One region of the Streptomyces paromomycinus genome, then DNA from elsewhere that is predicted to be linked to it. Evidence: riboswitches for the same ligand, from Rfam matches in the RefSeq annotation. Region 1 holds a riboswitch; each other region holds the start of a gene.
The links. A riboswitch is a leader RNA that binds a small molecule or an ion and turns the genes downstream of it on or off. The one in region 1 is predicted to bind cobalamin.
Positions count from the first base shown of each region.

Region 2: another riboswitch for cobalamin. It lies ahead of OEIGOIKO_RS36585 (ABC transporter substrate-binding protein); the one in region 1 lies ahead of OEIGOIKO_RS14060 (ribonucleoside-diphosphate reductase subunit alpha).
Region 3: another riboswitch for cobalamin. It lies ahead of metE (5-methyltetrahydropteroyltriglutamate--homocysteine S-methyltransferase); the one in region 1 lies ahead of OEIGOIKO_RS14060 (ribonucleoside-diphosphate reductase subunit alpha).
Region 4: another riboswitch for cobalamin. It lies ahead of OEIGOIKO_RS36610 (GHMP family kinase ATP-binding protein); the one in region 1 lies ahead of OEIGOIKO_RS14060 (ribonucleoside-diphosphate reductase subunit alpha).

Region 1 is NZ_BHZD01000001.1:3,466,563-3,471,143, forward strand. Features, by position in the region: gene OEIGOIKO_RS14050 (TolB family protein) at 1-195, opposite strand, end outside; gene OEIGOIKO_RS14055 (TolB family protein) at 270-1,637, opposite strand; cobalamin riboswitch at 2,007-2,169, shown strand; gene OEIGOIKO_RS14060 (ribonucleoside-diphosphate reductase subunit alpha) at 2,328-4,581, shown strand, end outside.
Region 2 is NZ_BHZD01000001.1:8,494,054-8,498,634, forward strand. Features, by position in the region: gene OEIGOIKO_RS36575 (ABC transporter ATP-binding protein) at 1-443, opposite strand, end outside; gene OEIGOIKO_RS36580 (FecCD family ABC transporter permease) at 440-1,540, opposite strand; gene OEIGOIKO_RS36585 (ABC transporter substrate-binding protein) at 1,537-2,586, opposite strand; cobalamin riboswitch at 2,617-2,800, opposite strand; gene OEIGOIKO_RS36590 (class I SAM-dependent methyltransferase) at 2,896-3,645, opposite strand; gene OEIGOIKO_RS36595 (MFS transporter) at 3,614-4,581, opposite strand, start outside.
Region 3 is NZ_BHZD01000001.1:8,840,149-8,844,729, forward strand. Features, by position in the region: gene metE (5-methyltetrahydropteroyltriglutamate--homocysteine S-methyltransferase) at 1-1,969, opposite strand, end outside; cobalamin riboswitch at 2,136-2,369, opposite strand; gene OEIGOIKO_RS37545 (cupin domain-containing protein) at 2,703-3,131, shown strand; gene OEIGOIKO_RS37550 (SDR family oxidoreductase) at 3,178-3,927, shown strand; gene OEIGOIKO_RS37555 (GNAT family N-acetyltransferase) at 4,152-4,581, shown strand, end outside.
Region 4 is NZ_BHZD01000001.1:8,500,080-8,504,660, reverse strand. Features, by position in the region: gene OEIGOIKO_RS36615 (cytochrome P450) at 48-1,379, opposite strand; cobalamin riboswitch at 1,893-2,117, shown strand; gene OEIGOIKO_RS36610 (GHMP family kinase ATP-binding protein) at 2,337-3,245, shown strand; gene OEIGOIKO_RS36605 (cysteine synthase family protein) at 3,242-4,285, shown strand; gene OEIGOIKO_RS36600 (ATP-grasp domain-containing protein) at 4,282-4,581, shown strand, end outside.

The DNA of each region.
Region 1 (4,581 bases):
CCGGCCGTCGGCGCTGATCGCCGCGCCGGACGAGCCGTCGTCGGCCTGCGCCCCCTCGGCGGTGACGCTGACCCGCTCGGTGCCGGACGGCGGCGCGGTACGGGCGCCGGCCGTCGTCGCGGGCAGCAGCGCGGCGAGCGCGCACACGCCCGTCACGGCGGCGAGTCTTCGGGCGGTGGTGCGGGTGGTCATCATGGTGGGTTCCCCTCCTGGTGGATACGCCGCTGCGTCAGCGCGTCAGCCCGTCAGTACGTCGGTACGTCAGTACGTCAGTGCTCCAGCCGCCGGACGAACACGTCGCCCGTCCCGTTCGTGTCCCCGGGCACCAGCCCCTCGTCGCGCGAGTCGAAGGCCGCCAGCCGTCCGGCGGCGTCGGGTGCCGCGGTGTTCGTCCAGGACGCCGACTGGCCGCCGTCCGCGCCGACGTTGATCCGCTCGACCTGTCCGGTGCGCAGGTCGCGGACGAAACCGTCCACCTGGCCGTTGGTGTCGCCGGGTACCAGGTTGGTGGCCGCCGAGGTGAAGAAGAGCCGCCGGTTGTCGGCGCTGAGCCGTCCGTCGGAGGACCAGCCGTTGCCCTGGGCGCCGTCGTGCGTGCGGGACAGCAGCCGGGTGGTGCCGCGTTCCAGGTCGCGGGCGAAGAGGTCGTACGTGCCGTTGGTGTCGTCCGGCACCACGTCGGCGGCCAGCGCGGAGAAGACCGCGTACCGGCCGTCGGGGCTCAGCCTGGGGGACGGCGACACGCCGACCACGGCGCCCGTGGTGCTCAGGCTCGCCACGCGGGTCCGCCCGGTGGCCAGGTCGTGGACGTACAGGGGGTCCTGCGGCGGCGGGCGGCGGAAACCGGGCCCGGCGGGGGTGAGATTGGTCGCCTTCGAGGTGAACGCGATCCGGCGGCCGTCGGCGCTGATCGACGGGAACGCGGACGCGGCGTTCGCCTCGGTGCCGTCGCTCGCCACGCTGACCCGTCGCGTCGTTCCCTTCTGCACATCGTGGACGAAGACGTCCAGGCGCTCGTTGGTGTCGCCGGGCACCAGGTCCGGGCGGTAGGAGCCGAAGACGAGGCGGTGACCGTCGCCGCTGAGGGCGAAGTTCTGGACCCCGTAGCCGTACGGGGACTTCCCGTCGCCCGCCGTGGGGCTCACGGTGCGCCCGGTGCGGCGGTCGTGGACGAAGACGTCGCCCTCGCCGTTGGTGTCGCCGGGGACCAGGTTCGTCGCGCTGGAGTAGAAGGCCACATACCGCCCGTCGGCGCTGATCTCGGGTGACCCGGAAAGGGCGTCACCGGGCGTGCCGTCACCGGCGACGCTGACCAGGTCGACCTTTCCCGTCCGTAAATCCTTGACGTAGACGTCCTGGTGGCCGTTGGTGTCCGCGGGCCCCAGATTGGTGGCTTCCGAGGTGAATGCCACGAACCGCCCGTTCGCGCTGAGCGTCGGATCGCCTGAAAAACCGTTTCCCTGCGTCCCGTCCGCGGCGACGCCGACCCGCTCGGTGGCCGGCACCGCCCGTCCCGCCGCGGCCGCCCGTCCCGCCGCGGCCGCCGGTGCCATGGGCAGCACCCCCGCCACCACGCACACCCCTGCCACCAGCCCCACGACACGCACGGCGCCACGCACCCCACCGGTTCCTCGCATGACTCCCCCTCGCACAAGGCCCCCACCCGCCCCGCCGGACCGGCGGAGCAGACAAGGAGCCAATACGCTCCAGGAGTCCCGGTCAACGCGTCAGGGACATTCCGCGCCACCAATACGCCCCCTGCATCAGCCCCCGTCCAGGCCGCGCCGGACAGCCCGGCAACCCGCCCGGCAGACGCCCCGCGACAGGCCCGGCGGACGCCCCGCGACAGGCCCGGCAACCGGTCCGGCGAACGGCCGCGGAGCCCCCCGGGGAACAGCCCGGGGCCACCGCGTGGCACCCTCTCGGAGGCCCCGGCAAACCCCGGGAAACCGCCCCGGAACGGCCGCCGATTACCACGACTCCGGGCATCCCCGCGCCAACGCGACACAAGATATGGGGGTGGGTGCACGAGGCAGCACAAGATGTATGCTCGTGCTCGCTGTCGTCGCAGGGGAATCCGGTGCGAATCCGGAACTGTCCCGCAACGGTGTACGAAGTGCGCACACCGCACCCGTGAGTCCGAAGACCTGCCCACAGTACGCCCGCGCCAGGACCGGCGCGGACGTCGATACGTCCGGGTCTCGCGGGTTGGACCGGTGGACGCTGCGCGGTGTGCCCGCGCGCCCCTTGCCGTGCCGGGGGTGCCGCACGCCCGTACGCGCCCTCGTGCCCTCCCCAGGCCCCCGCCGAGTGAGGGAGAGCAGCACGTGACCATCGCGCCAACGGAGCCCGCAGCAGCCGAGCAGGTCGTGCAGCCCGCGAAGGACACGCAGCCCCAGCAGGGCCCCGGCGGCCAGGCCGCGGACGGCCCCGGCGCCGCCCTGCTGCGCACGCTGACCGACCTCACCGTCGACCTGCCCGCCACCGACCCGGGCAAGATCGCCGCCGCCGCGCTGCGCGGCCGCCACCCCGGCTCCGACGAGGCCGAGCTGCGCTCGCTGGCCATGGAGGCCGCGGCCGGCCTGATCGGCGACGAGCCGCAGTACTCCAAGCTGGCCGCCCGCCTGCTGACCCGCGCCATCGCGGAGGAGGCGGCCGCGGAGGGGGCGGTCGCCTTCTCCGCCTCCGTCGCCACCGGTCACCGCGAGGGCCTGATCGCCGACAGCACCGCGGAGTTCGTCCGGACCCACGCGGCCCGCCTGGACGAGCTGGTGGAGCGCGCCCTGACGGACGGCGCCGACGACCGGTTCGGCTACTTCGGCCTGCGCACCCTGCACTCCCGCTACCTGCTGCGCCACCCGATCTCCCGCCAGGTGATCGAGACCCCGCAGCACTTCCTGCTGCGGGTGGCCTGCGGCCTGGCCGAGGACCACAGCGAGCGGGCGCTGGCCGACGTCGCCGAGCTGTACCGGCTGACCAGCACCCTGTCGTACCTGCCCTCCTCGCCCACCCTCTTCAACTCCGGCACCCGGCACCCGCAGATGTCCTCCTGCTACCTGCTGGACTCCCCGCTGGACGAGCTGGACTCGATCTACGACCGCTACCACCAGGTGGCCCGGCTCTCGAAGCACGCCGGCGGCATCGGCCTGTCGTACTCCCGGGTCCGCGCCCGCGGCTCGCTGATCCGCGGCACCAACGGCCACTCCAACGGCATCGTGCCGTTCCTGCGCACCCTGGACGCCTCGGTCGCGGCCGTGAACCAGGGCGGTCGGCGCAAGGGCGCCGCCTGCGTCTACCTGGAGACCTGGCACGCGGACCTGGAGGAGTTCCTGGAGCTGCGCGACAACACGGGCGAGGAGGCCCGGCGCACCCACAACCTCAACATCGCGCACTGGATCCCCGACGAGTTCATGCGCCGCGTCGAGGCCGACGCCGACTGGTCGCTGTTCTCCCCCAGCGACGCGCCCGAGCTGGTCGACCTGTACGGCGACGCGTTCGACGCCGCGTACCGCAAGGCGGAGGCCGAGGGCCGCTACGTCAAGCAGGTCCCGGCCCGGGTCCTGTACTCGCGGATGATGCGCACCCTCGCGCAGACCGGCAACGGCTGGATGACCTTCAAGGACGCCGCCAACCGCACCGCGAACCAGACCGCCGAACCCGGCAAGGTCGTGCACTCCTCGAACCTGTGCACCGAGATCCTGGAGGTCACCGACGACGGCGAGACCGCCGTCTGCAACCTCGGCTCGGTCAACCTCGCCGCCCACCTCGGCGACAACGGCGAGATGGACTGGGAGAAGCTGGACGCCACGGTCCGTACGGCGGTGACCTTCCTCGACCGCGTGGTGGACATCAACTTCTACCCGACGGAGCAGGCCGGCACCTCCAACTCCCGCTGGCGCCCGGTGGGCCTGGGCCTGATGGGCCTCCAGGACGTCTTCTTCCGGCTGCGGCTGGGCTTCGACTCGCCCGCGGCACGGGAGCTGTCCACCCGCATCTCCGAGCGGATCATGCTCGCGGCGTACGAGGCGTCCGCCGACCTCGCCGAGCGGCACGGCCCGCACCCGGCCTGGTCCGCGACCCGTACGGCCCGCGGCGTGCTGCACCCGGACCACTACCCGAACGCCGAGCCGCGCTGGGCGGACCGGTGGACGGCGCTGCGCGCCCGTATCGCGACGACCGGTATGCGCAACTCGCTGCTGCTGGCCATCGCGCCGACCGCCACCATCGCGTCCATCGCGGGCGTGTACGAGTGCATCGAGCCGCAGGTCTCGAACCTGTTCAAGCGCGAGACGCTGTCGGGCGAGTTCCTCCAGGTCAACGCGTACCTGATCGAGGAGCTGAAGGCGCTGGGCCTGTGGGACGCGCGCACCCGTGACGCACTGCGCGAGGCCAACGGCTCGGTGCAGGAGCTGGACCGGATTCCCGCCGAGACCCGCGCGCTGTACCGCACGGCGTGGGAGATCCCGCAGCGCGCGCTGATCGACATGGCGGCGGACCGTACGCCCTACCTCGACCAGAGCCAGTCGCTGAACCTGTTCATGGCGTCCCCGACCATCGGCAAGCTCAGCTCGATGTACGCGT
Region 2 (4,581 bases), 5.0 Mb from region 1:
TGGCGCTCGCCGCCGGAGAGCCGGTCGAAGGACCGGTCCGCCAGCCCGGCCGCGTCCACCGACTCCAGAGCCCACGCCACCAGAGAGGCGTCCTCGGCACTGTCGCCGTCGAGCAGCCGCTTGTGCGGGGTGCGGCCCATCGCGACGACCTCGCGCACGGTCAGGTCGAAGTCGGCGGCCGACTCCTGCACCACGGCGGCCACCGTGCGGGCCAGCCGCCGTACCGGGAGCGACCAGGCGTCCGTGCCGTCCACCCGGACCCGTCCCGCGTCGGGCCGCAGCACCCGGTAGACGGCGCGCAGCAGGCTGGACTTGCCGCTGCCGTTGGGCCCGACCAGGCCGACCACCTCACCGGGCCGGGCGGTCAGGGAGACGTCGCGCACCAGGCGGTGGGCCCCGGCGGTGAGCGTGAGGCCGTCGACGGTCAGTTCGGTCGCGCTCATGCCACTCCTCGGTGCACGGTACGGCGGGCGTCCCGGCGCATCAGCCACAGGAAGAACGGTCCGCCGCACAGGGCGGTCAGCACACCGACGGGGATCTCCATGGGCGCGGCGACGGTACGTGCCGCGATGTCGGCCCAGATCAGGAACACCGCGCCGGCCAGTGCGGCGGCGGGCAGCACCCGGCGGTGGTCACCACCCACGAACAGGCGCACCACGTGCGGCAGCATCAGGCCCACGAAGCCGATCGGCCCGGCCGCGGCCACCAGGACGCCGGTGACGAGCGAGAGCAGGACGAACATCCGGGCCCGGAACCGGGCCACGTCCAGCCCCATCGTCGTGGCGGCCTCCTCGCCCGCCAGCAGCAGGTTCAGCGACCGGGCCTGGACCAGCAGGACGGCGATGCCCAGCAGCAGGGCCAGGCCCGGCAGCCACAGCGTGCCCCACTGCACCCCGCCGAGGCCTCCGAGGGTCCAGGCGAGCACGGCCCGGGCCTCGTTGCCCCGGTCGGAGGTCAGCAGCAGGATGTCCATCACCGCCGTGAGGACCGCCGCCATCGCCACCCCCGACAGCACCAGCCGTACCGAGGTGATGCGCCCGCCGGTACGGGCCGTCGTGTAGACGAGCAGCAGGGTCAGCAGTGCTCCGGCGAAGGCGGCGGCCGACAGCGACACCGGACCGAACAGGCTCACCCCGAAGACGATCACCATGACGGCGCCCAGGGACGCACCCGAGGAGACACCCAGCAGATACGGCTCCGCCAGCGGGTTGCGGACCAGTGCCTGCATGGCCGTACCGATCACCGCGAGCCCCGCGCCGGTCACCGCGCCGAGCGCCACCCGCGGCGCCCGTACGTCCAGCACGATGGTCTCGCGCGCCCGGGACCACCCCGGGTCCGCCAGGTCGGCGCCGAGCGCGTGGGTCACGATGCCCCACACCTCGCCGGGCGGCACGTGCACCGACCCGATCGCCATCCCCGCCGTGGCGGAGACCAGCAGCAACACGCCGAGCACGACGAGGGTGACGGCGAAGGACCGGCGGCGCGGCGGCGTATCGGGCCGGTGCTCGCGGGTGACCGCCGTCCCGGCGGCGGCGGTCACCGGAACCGCTCGGGGTGCAGGGCGCGGGCCAGCTCCTCCACCGCGTACGGCGGCCGCACCCCCACCAGGGTCGCGGTCAGCGGCAGCACGACGAACCGTTTGTTCCTCACCGCGGGCACGTCGGCGAGCGCGGGCTGCGACAGCAAAAACTTCTTCTTCTGCTCGACGCTCCCGGCCCCCGCGTAGTCGTAGATCGCGATGACCTCGGGCTTCCGGTCGACGACCTGCTCCCAGGACGCGTCACCGAAGACCTTGTCCAGGTCCGCGAAGACGTTCCGGCCGCCCGCGCGCTGGATGATCTCGGTGCCGAGACTCTTGCCGCCGGCGGTGAAGGCCGCCTTGTCGCCGCTGTCGTACACGAAGACCGGGACGGCGGGGGCGCCCTTGACCGCCTCGGTGGTCCGGTCCACCCGCGCCTTGAGGTCGGCGGCCAGCTCGGCGGCGCGGTCCCGTACGCCGAAGATGCTGCCGATCGTGCGGACCTCGTCGTACGTGTCCTGCATGGACACCTGCTTCTTCCCGCAGTACTCGCGGTTGAGGTAGGTGTTGATCCCGGCGTCGGCGAACGCCTTGCGCGAGCGGCCCTCGTTCTCGGCGAAGGCGCTGGCGTAGCCGCCGTAGACGAGGTCCGGACCGGCTTCCAGAACGGTTTCGAAGGACGGTTCCTTCTTCGCCAGTTGCGGCAGCGCCTCATAGTCCTTGCGCAGGTGCGGCAGGACGGACGAGTCGGGGAAGGCGGTGCCGATCATCCGGTCCTTGAGCCCCAACGCCAGCATCAGTTCGGCGGGGTGCTGGTGGATGGTGAGCACCCGGGAGGGCGGCTTCCGGTAGGTGGTACGGATGCCGCAGTTGTCGATGGTGACCGGGAAACCTTTCGCCGCGGTGGCCGCGGGCTCCGCGTCACCCGCGGTGTCCCGCGCCGTGCCGCAGCCGCCCAGCAGTGCGGCGGACAGGGCCAGGGCCACCGCCGGTGCCGTGGCGCGCCGGAACCGGCGCCGCCGGGTGGCGGGGGGAGAAAAGGGGGGACGGGTCGTGCCGTCGTACACGTAGAGCCTCCTGCGGAGTCCGCGCTCCTCGGAACGGGCCCGCGACAGGCCAGTGTCCTGACTCCCGGATCGACGTTCCCCCGGCCGTCCCGCGCCGCGCGCGGTGGCCCGAACTGCCTGATGAAAGGTCACTCCCCGGTCACAGTGGCGGGACCGCGCCGGACTCGCACCGGCTTCCTGTCTCCCGTCGCGGTGATGACCAGGTGATATTACGGTCGGTCGGACCGGGGGCAAAGGGCGCGCGTACGGTTCCGCGCGCCGTCCGCGGTGCACGGGCGCCGGGCCGCGCCGTACGGCCCGGCGCCCCGGTCATGCCGCGCGGACCGCCCGGAGCACCAGCCGCTCGGCGTCCTGGTCGTACGGGCGGCCGTCGAAGCCGCCGAAGACCTCGACCTCCTGGAAGCCTGCCTCCCCGGCCATCCGCCGCAACTCCACGGCGCTGTAGACGAACCAGACCAGGCTCGTACGTGTCACCCGGTCGCCCCGCACGAGCACCCAGTCGCTGCGCAGCCGCGCCCAGTCGTCCAGCACCGTGTCGGTCTGCACCAGCAGGTCGTCGCCGCGCTGTACGACCTTCGGCGGTGTGACCCTACGGGCCAGCAGTTCCTTTCCGGCCATGTCCAGAAGCAGGGTCCCGCCGGGCGCCAGGCAGTCGTGCATCGTGCGCAGCACACGGGCGTTGTCGGCGGGGTCCTCGAAATAGCCGAACGACGTGAACATGTTGAGGACCACGTCGAAGGCCCCGGGCTCGGAGAACTCCCGCATGTCGGCCTGGACGTAGCGGGCGGTGACTCCGGCGTCGGCGGCCCGTTTCCGGGCCCGGTCCAGCATCGCCGGGCTGCGGTCGACGCCCGTCACACCAAAGCCCCGGCGGGCGAGCGGGACGGTGAACACCCCCGGGCCGCAGCACAGGTCCAGCACCTGGGCCCCGGCCGGGAAGGACAGCAGGGGAGAGGTGTCGAGCAGCTCCTCGGCCTGGGCGTAGCGGCTGTCGGAGAAGAGGAAGTCGTAGAACTCGGTCCAGAAGTCATCGTCCTGGAATCCGCCCGTGTGCGTCATCGGGTACCGGAGTTCCTTCCTTGAGGTCCTTGAGACCCGTGAGGTCCGTGAGGGGGGTGGCGGGGGTGAGGCCGTCGGGGGCCGGAGCCGGGGGAGCTGCGTTCCGTTCCGCCGTGAGGCCGTCGGGGGCGGCGGGAGCGGTGCCCTGCTTCCGCCGCAGGGCGAGCAGGAGCGGCGGCAGCAGGACGCACTGGGCCGCGGCGAACAGCCAGAACCAGCCCGCGTGCCCGGCGCGTTCGCCGAAGCCGTAGAGCTGCCCGCCCAGCACGCCGCTGGCACAGGCGCCCAGACCCGCGGCGAGCCGCTGCTGCCCGAAGACCACGGCGTCCGAGCGGGAACTGCGGCGCAGCGCCTCCAGGTCGTTCTTGAGGAAGAGCACGATGTCGCCGAGCGTGATCAGGACACCGCCCGCCAGCAGGGCGGGCCTCGTTCCGGCGGCCAGGACCGCCATCCCGGCGGCCAGCCCCGTGAACCCGACCGCCAGGGCGACGGGATAGCGCATCCGCCGGATGGCACCCGACGCGAGCGGCTGGACGACGATGACGAGGACGGAGCAGGTCAGCAGCACCAGGCTGTAGAACTCGCTGGAGGCGCGCTCGACGGCGTACACGGCGAGGTAGTGCTGGAAGTGGAAGTAGAGGTAGAACGCCAGGCCGTTGGCGACGAAGGGGAGGACGGCGATTCCGGTGAGCAGACCCTGGCCGGCCGCCGGTGCGCTGCCGGAACGTTCCTTCTCCGGCCCCACCGCCGGCAGCCGGGCGTGCCCCACGGCCACCGCGGCGAACAGCGCCGTCACGACGAGGAACAGCGGACCGGGGGTCGACAGCACGAACGGACCCGCGACCAGCGGGCCCGCGGCCATCCCCGCGTTGAGCGCCGCGTTGCCCGCGGACAGGAACGCGGGCCTGCGCTCCTCGGTCACACCGTGCACCAGGT
Region 3 (4,581 bases), 5.4 Mb from region 1:
TGTGCGTATGGATCTGCGTGCGGTCCTGTACGCCACCGGTGGTGAGCCGGAACGCCTCGGTGGCCCAGGCGAGGTAGGCGGGGCGGCCGGCGGCGCGCAGCGGCAGCGTCTCGCGCAGCGCCGGTTCGTCGACCTGGATGACCGAGGTGCCGGCCGCCTCCAGGTCGCCGACCTCGTCGCGCAGGGCCAGCGCCACCTGCCGGGCGGTGTCGCCGAGCGGCTGGTCGTCCCGGACGAACGACCAGGCGAGCATGGTGACCGGACCGGTCAGCATGCCCTTGACCGGCCGGTCGGTGAGCGACTGCGCGTACCGCGTCCACCGCACCGTCATCGGCTCGGGCCGTGAGATGTCCCCCGCGAGGACCGGCGGACGGACGTACCGCGTGCCGTACGACTGGACCCAGCCGTGCTGTGTGGCGAGGTACCCCGTCAGCTGCTCGGCGAAGTACTGCACCATGTCGTTGCGTTCGGGCTCGCCGTGCACGAGGACATCGATGCCCGCCTCCTCCTGGAAGGCGAGCACCTCGCGGATCTCGTTCCCGATGCGCTCCTCGTACCCGGCCGTGTCGAGGCGCCCCGCCCGTAGGTCGGCGCGCGCGGTGCGCAGTTCGGCGGTCTGCGGGAAGGAGCCGATGGTGGTCGTCGGCAGCAGCGGCAGGCCGAGGTGGGCCCGCTGGGCGGCGGTCCGCTCCCCGTACGGCGCGGAGCGGCGGCCGTCGGCGTCGGTGACGGCGGCGGTACGGGCCCGTACGGCGGGATCGTGGGTGATCGCGGAACCGGCGCGGGACGCCAGGTCCGCGCGGTTGGCGGCCAGTTCGGCGGCGATCGCGTGAGTGCCGTGCGCGAGGCCGCGGGCGAGCGTGGCGATCTCGGCGGTCTTCTGCCGGGCGAACGCCAGCCAGCGCAGGACCTGCGGGTCGATGTCCCGCTCGGCGGTGGCGTCCAGCGGTACGTGCAGCAGGGAGCAGGAGGCGGCCACGTCGACCCGGTCGGCCAGGCCCAGCAGCGTACCGAGGGTGGCCAGCGACTTCTCGTAGTCGTTGATCCAGATGTTGCGGCCGTTGACGACACCGGCGACCAGCCGCTTGCCGGGCAGCCCGCCGGCGGCGGCGAGCGCGTCCAGGTTGCCCGCCGCGGCCTCGGTGAAGTCCAGGGCGAGCCCGTCGACGGGCGCCTTGGCGAGCACCGGAAGTGCCTCGCTGAGCTGGTCGAAGTACGAGGCGACCAGCAGCTTCGGGCGGTCGGTGAGCGCGCCGAGGACGCGGTAGGCGCGCTCGGCGGCGTTGAGGTCGGCCGGGGTACGGTCCTGCACCAGGGCGGGCTCGTCCAGCTGTGCCCACTCGGCGCCGGCCGCACGCAGGTCCGCCAGCACCTCCGCGTAGACGGGCAGAAGCCGGTCGAGCAGGGTCAGCGGGTCGAAGTCGGCGGCGACACCGGGGGCCGGCTTGGCCAGCAGGAGGTAGGTGACCGGGCCGACGAGGACCGGGCGTGGCGTGTGGCCGAGCGCGAGCGCCTCCCGCACCTCGCCGACCTGTTTGGCGGAGTCGGTGGCGAAGACCGTGTCGGGCCCCAACTCGGGCACCAGGTAGTGGTAGTTCGTGTCGAACCACTTGGTCATCTCCAGCGGTGCCACGTCCTGCGTGCCGCGCGCCATCGCGAAGTAGCCGTCCAGGGCGTCGGCTTCGACGGCGGCGCGGTGCCGTTCCGGGACAGCTCCGACCATGACGCTGGTGTCCAGTACGTGGTCGTAGTACGAGAAGTCACCGGTCGGTACCTCGTGGATGCCGGCGTCGGCCAGCTGCTGCCAGTTGGAACGGCGCAGGTCCCGCGCGGTCTCCCGGAGGGCGTCCGCGATGACGCGGCCCTTCCAGTACCCCTCGACGGCCTTCTTCAGTTCCCGGTGCTGTCCCTGGCGGGGGTAGCCGTACACGGTGGCCCGTGCTGCCGCGGCTGCGGGCTTCGCTGTCACGGAACTCTCCTTCGCGAGCGTGATCTTCTCCGAGCCCGGTGACCGGACGAGAACGCGAAGGAATGACGCGTCGGGCGGGCCGCGGAGCGTCCGATGACACCCCTGCCCGCCTGTCATGACACGCCGACCCGCCCTCGAAGGTCACCGGAAGGGCCGCGCACGTACGGACGCGCGCGGGCAACGGGCAGGTCTTCGGACTCGCGGGCACGCCTGCCGGAACGTGACGTCGTCCGGCGGACACCTACTGGCCGTCGCTTCCCGGATCCGCGGCCCGGATCCAGTGCGTATGACGGCGGTCGTTCCCGCTCACCGCTGCGGGGCAGTCCCGGATTCCCACCGGGTTCCCTCTTGCGACGCGCCTGCCTGGCGGGCAGGGCGAACCAGCTGCACCGGACAGCGTAGATCGGCCGCAGCCGGTACCGACACCCCTGTTCACATGGTGGTACGTGAGATGGGACACGGGGGTGGGGGCCGGGCAGAGGCGGGAACGGGCGGGCACGGCGGAGCCGAGGTCCCGTACGGTGCCCCGGATGTGTCCGGATCGGCGCTCACCGGGCATGCCGGGGGTCTGAACAATGGAACATCTCTCGGTTGGGCCGTGCATCGGCGAACCGTCCGCCCAGGTCTGGTGCTGTACACCGGGGGCACCGGCACCGGCACCGGCACCGTGCGTCGGGGCGGCACCGCCATCACAACCGGCCCCGGCCCCGACGCCGCAGAAGGAGGACCCGCCGTGCCCGGCACCCACGAGCACCAGCACCCGCACTCGGAGGCATGGAAGACCGCGCTCACCGTGCTGCAAGAGGTCGCACCGCCCGCCATCCCGGAGGGCGCGCATGTGTCGACCGTCCAGATCGAGTATCCGCCCGGCGACCAGGGCGCCCCGCCGCACCGCCATCCCGGGCCGGCTTTCGGGTACGTGGTGGAGGGCGAGATGCGCTTCGAGCTGGAAGGTGAGCCGGAGCGGATCGTCCGCGCCGGGGAAGCGTTCTGGGAGCCCGGCGGCGAGGTCATCCACTACCAGGACGGCAACGCCCGCACCGACACGCGCCTGCGCTTCGTCGTCACCATGCTCTGCGAACCGGGGCAGCCGATGCTGGTCCTGGTCGACGACGAAGAACTCAAACAGCGCGCCCACCTGCGCGCACCCCGGCAGCCCTGACGCCGCTCCGCCCCAGCGGGCGCCCACAGCGCGAGGAGTTCACGAAGTGAAGATCGTGGTCATCGGAGGCACCGGCCTCATCGGCGGCAAAGTGGTCGGCAAACTCACCGAGCGCGGACACGAGGCCGTGCCCGCCGCGCCCGGTACGGGCGTCAACACCCTCACCGGCGAGGGCCTCGACACGGCGCTGGCCGGAGCCCAGGTGGTCGTGGACGTGGCCAACTCGCCCTCCTTCGAGGAGTCGGCGGTCCTGGAGTTCTTCACCACCTCCACCCGCAACCTGCTGGCCGCCGAGACGAAGGCGGGCGTCACGCACCACCTGGCGCTGTCGATCGTCGGCATCGACGACCTGCCCGACAACGGCTACTTCCGGGCGAAGGCGGCCCAGGAGCGGCTGATCAAACAGAGCCCGGTTGCCTACTCGATCCTCCGGGCGACCCAGTTCTTCGAGTTCGTCAAAGGCATCGCCGACACCGCCACCGACGGCGACACCGTACGCGTACCACCCGTGCTCTTCCAGCCCATGGCCGCCGAGGACGTAGCCGAAGCGGTGACCAAGGCCGCCGTGGGAATTCCGCAGAAGGCCACCACCGAAGTGGCCGGCCCCGAAGTCTTCCGCTTCGACGAACTCGTCACCCGGGCCCTGCACGCCTGGCACGACCCGCGCACGGTCGTCCCCGACCCGCACGCCCGCTACTTCGGCTCCGAACTGGCAGAACGCAGCCTCGTCCCGGACGAGGGCAGCGCCCGGCTGGCCACGATCCGGTTCGACGACTGGTTGCGTACTTCCTCTTGAAGGCGGTGCGGGCGGCAGCCATCGGCGGGTACCCCCAGCAGCCCCCGACTCTCGGACGCGGACGGAGCGACGCCCTCAACCGGCCCGGGGGGCGCCCCGCTGACTCCCGGGAGCAGCCGAACCCAGGCCACCAGCACCCCACCCACCCCCGCAGTACCCTCAACTCAACCCACCCACCCCCGCAGAACTCTCACCCCACCCATCCCCCCACCGAAAGGCAGGACATGCAAGACGTACGCCGGGCCCGTACGACCGACCACACCACCCTCGTGGAGTGCGTCCAGCGCTGGTGGGGCGACTCACGCACCCCGGAACAATCAAGGGAACTCTCCCTGCTGCTGCCCCGGTTGTTCCTCCAGCACTTCGCGGACACCAGTCTGGTGCTGGAGGACGAGCAGGGAATCCGGGCGTTCCTCGTCGGCTTCTACTCCGCCGACCACGCGGAAGAGGCCTACATCCACTTCGTCGGAGTGGACCCCGAGTTGCGGAAGCAGGGCGTGGCACGCCGCCTCTACACCACCTTCTTCGAACGCGCGGCAGCGGCCGGCCGCACCGAGGTGCGCGCCATCACCTCGACGCGGAACAACGGCTCCATCGCCTTCCACCAAGCCATGGGCTTCGAACTGGAAGCAGGCGACCGGGAGGTGGACGGCC
Region 4 (4,581 bases), 5.0 Mb from region 1:
CCGTGGCAGCACGCACCAGGTTCAGGCCCAGGGGCCACGCACCGGCTTCACGCACGCGGCGCGGTGTCACGGGGTGTCAGGAGCATGTGGATGTCGTCCCGCGCCCAGAGCACGAAGCGTTCGACCGGTGTCACCCGGTGCCCCGGCGCGGGCCGGAAGCGGAAGCGTTTGAGCAGGACAGCCAGGACCAGTTCGGCCTCGACCATGGCGAGCTGGGCGCCCTCGCAGCTGCGCGGCCCGATGCCGAACGGGATGTAGGCCAGCCTCGGCCGCCCGGCCACCTGCTGCGGGGTGAACCGCTCGGGGACGAACTGCTCGGGCTCCGGCCAGTGATCGGGGTTCATGTGCACGGCCCAGAACGGGTAGAAAACCGTCGTCCCGGCCGGGAGTTCGTAGTCGCCCAGGACGAGCGGCTCGGTCGTCTCCCGCGCGCCGTACGGGCCGGGCGGGTAGAGCCGCATCGCTTCCTTCAGGACCATGTCCAGGTAGGTGAGGTGCCGCAGGTCGGCGTACTCGGGCACGGCGCGGTCACCGAGGACGCGGTCCAGTTCGGCGGCGACCCGCTCGGCCGCCTCGGGGTGGCGGCCCAGGAGGTGCAGGGTCCAGGAGACGGCCACCCCGGTGGTGTGGTGGGCGGCCAGCAGCGTCACCATGACGGTGTCGCGGATGCGCGCGGGCCGCTCACCGGCCTCCACGAGTGCCCCTATGAGATCGCTGCGGTCCGCGCGCCCCCCGGAGTGGTGCGCCGCGACCACCCGGTCGACCGTCGCGCGCAGGTAGGCGAGGGCCCGGGCCGCCCGCTCGGCGCGTTCCTCCTCCGTGCCCGGAACCGGCACCTGGTAGAGCCGCCCCAGGTACTCGGTGAGCACCTCCTCGAAGGCCGTGACGACGCCCTCCGGGTCCGCGGCCTCGCCCTCCAGCGCGTACGCACAGATCATCCGCAGCGACAGCGCGGTGAGGTCCTTCTGCAGCGCGACGGGCCCGTAGCGGGCCTGCTCGCCCCAGTGGTCGGCGAGTCCGGCCGCCAGCGCGGTGAACCGCTCGAAGTGCCGCTCATGTGACGGGCGCCCGGCCAGCACCGACAGCAGGACGCGCCGCCACGGGGTGTGCTCCTCGGCCGGCAGCACCTGCAAGTTGCCCGCCTCGCACAGCGGGGCCAGGAACGCGAACAGCCGCTCCGGCCGTTTGTCGATGTGGGCCGTGGCCTCCAGCAGTACGGGGTCGGCGACCGACACGGCCGTCTCCGCGCCCGGCAGCTGGAACCGTACGACGGGCCCGTACTCCGCGTGCAGGCGCAGCTGGTAGGTGTGCAGTCCGCCCGCCGCGGCGACCGCCCCCGCCCCGCCGTCCGGCCGGGGCTCGGGTCCAGGGATCCGCATGGCCAACGCCTCCTGACTGACAGCCCGGCCCCGCCGTGCGGAGTGGCCCGCGCGGCGGGAGTGCGCCTCCATCATCGTCCGTCACCGGCGGCCGGGAGCCTTCCGGCTCGCCTCGTCCGCGTAGATCTGCTGGTAACTGTTCCGGTCGAAACAGGCGGCGCCCGAGTCCTTGATCTGCCGCTCCTCTCGTGTGCCGGGGGGCCGGCCGACGGTGGGGAAAGAGCCCGATCACGGGCCACATCGGTCCCAGGACTCCCGTGCGCCTCACCAGCCGAGGGCCCGAAGGCTCGAACCGGCCACCGGGTCCGGCGAGTGGATCTGTGGCAGGACCGTGCCGAGCCGTACCGACATGACATGTTTGAAGCGGGGCACGGGCGGTGTGCTGCACGGCAGGATCGCTGGTGGCAGGCTCCCGCGGGCCGCGGGCCCGTACTGCACACATCCCGCGCCCTGTCAGCGGCACCAATCGAGACAACCACACAGACCTCTCTGTTGCGGTGGCGCGAACACCTCTACGCTGATGTGCGCAGTCGGTTCGCGCCACTCTCCGTGGGGCGTCGTAAGAGGGAACCCGGTGGAAATCCGGGACTGTCCCGCAGCGGTGAGTGGGAGCGAAAGCCGCCGATACAGCACCGGACCCGGTCCAAGGGTGCGGGAAGCGGTGGCCGGTAGTTGTTGCCGGAAGGCCCGGCCGACATGCCCATGAGTCCGGATACCTGCCACTGCGCGCGTGCGAGCGAGGACCGGCGTACGCGCTGTCCACGGTGACCTCGAGGGCTGGGTCGGCGGTGCAGGCGGAGCAACGCGCGTCCCGGCGCGGCCGCCCTCTCACTCACCGGTCGAGATCCTCGGGCCGGGTGCGGCGAGAGAGGGCGTGTTCGTGACCGAGGAATACCGCAGGGAAAGTCTCCGGGGCGGCCGACGGCCGGGCCCGGCAGGGCCGTTGTGCGGTGCCCGATGCTGACCACCCCCGTCGGCGCGCCGGCACGGTGGGTCTCCGGCGTCTGCCAGGGGACGCTGGGCGAGTTGTTCCAGGGCCCGCTGCGCCCCGGCGGTGACGCGGACATCGCGATCGTCTCGTTCCCCGTGGACCGCCACTCCTGGGTGTACTTCTCGCCGGACGCCGGCCCCGGTGACGCACCGCCCGACGCCCCGCCCCACGCACCACCTCTCGGCGCGAAGGCGGCCACGGCCGCGCGGCTCTTCCTGGAGCACTTCGGCCGGACGCTGCCGCCGGGCCGCTGGAGTTCCCACTCGGACCTGCACGTCGGGGTGGGCATGGCCAGTTCGACGGCGGACATCGTGGCGACCCTGCGCTGCCTGTTCCGGCTCTTCTCGCTGCCGTACGACACCGGGGCCGTCCTCCGCGTCCTGTCGGCGATAGAGCGCGCCGACAGCGTGTTCCTCGACGAGTTCGCGCTCTATCTGAGCGGACGGCACCGGGTCGTACGGCGGCTGGGCACCGGCATCGGCTTCCACACCGCTTTCGTCATGGAGCCGGGCACGGTGGACACCGCCGCGGTCACGCCGGTGCTGCGGCGCCACTACCGGCGCTGTGCCACGGAGTACGAGAGGTGCCTGACCGACCTGCTGAAAGGCTTCGCCTCCGGCGACCCGGCGGCCGTGGCCCGGGCCGCGACCTTCAGCAGCGTGCTGTCCCAGGAGGTGCTGCCCAAGCACACCTTCGAGACCGTGCTGGCCCACCGCGAGGAGTTCGGCGCGGACGGCGTCTTCGTCGCCCACACCGGATCGCTCGTCGGTTACCTCTTCAGCGGCCGGCCGGCGCCGTCCCTGAAGGGGGAGCTGTCCGCCTTCTTCCGTTCGCTCGGTCACCAGTGCTCTTTCGCCCAAGGAGGCTACGCGTGACACATCCCCACACGGCCGACCCCCATCCCCACATAGCCGACGCCCTCAAGATCCCCGACCTCGTCCGGCTGTCGGACGGCATGGTGCTGCTGCGCTTCGAGTCGATGAAGATCTACTCCGCGCTGGCCGCCGTCCGGCACCTGCTCGACCGGGGCACCGTCCGTACCGGACAGACCCTGATCGACAGTTCCAGCGGCATCTACGCCTACGCCCTGGCACTGGCCTGCCACCGCTACCGCCTGCGCTGCCACATCGTGGCCTCGACCACCGTGGACGCCACCACCCTCGCCCAACTGGAGATCCTCGGCGCGACGGTCGAGCAGGTCAGACCGTCGAAGAACCTCAAGCTCGACCAGGAGCTGCGGGTCCGGCGGGTCCGGGAGATCCTCGCCGAACGGCCCGACGTCCACTGGATGCGCCAGTACCACGACGCCATCCACTACCTGGGCTACCAGGAGGTCGCCGACCTGGTGACCGCGGCCCTGCCGGACCGCACCCTGACGGTCGTCGGCGGCGTCGGGTCGGGAGCCTCGACCGGCGGCCTCGTGCAGCATCTGCGCCGCCGGGATCCCGGCGTCCGGCTGGTCGGGGTGCAGCCGTTCGGCAGCGTCACCTTCGGGAGCCAGGACCACCACGACCCGGAAGCCATCATCGCCGGTATCGGTTCCTCGATCCCCTTCGACAACGTCCGCCACCAGCTGTACGACGCGGTGCACTGGATGGACTTCACGCACGCCATGTCCGGCGCCGTCGCCCTGCTGCGCGAGCACGCCGTCTTCGCCGGGCTGTCCACCGGCGCCGCCTACCTGACCGCCACCCACGAGTCCCGCCGCCACCCCGACCGGCTCCACCTGGTGATCGGTGCCGACACCGGCCACCGCTACGTGGAACGGGTCTATGCCCGCCACCGGGAGGCCGTGGACCTGGCCGCACTGAAGCCGGCCGAGGTCGGCAGTCCCGAGGAGATGACCATGCCCTGGTCGACGATGGCGTGGAACCGCGCCGCCTGGCCGTCCCGCCGTGCGGAGGCCCGCGCATGACCGTGGTCTGCCTGGAAGCGCTCACCTTCGGGCTGGGCCACCTGACGCGCGCCGCCGCCCGGCTGGGCGAGCCGCTGCGGCTGCTGACCCGCGATCCCGCGTACTACGCGTACGAGCTGGAGCGGCTGCCCGCGGGCGCCCTCGACGTGGTGGAGACCGACACCTTCGACACGGAACTGGTGGCGGAACAGCTCGGCCGGACCCCGGACCTGCGGGGGCTGATCAGCTCGACCGACACCTGGATGCTGGTCGGCGCCGAACTCACCGCCCGCTTCGGACTGCCCGGCCTCGACGCG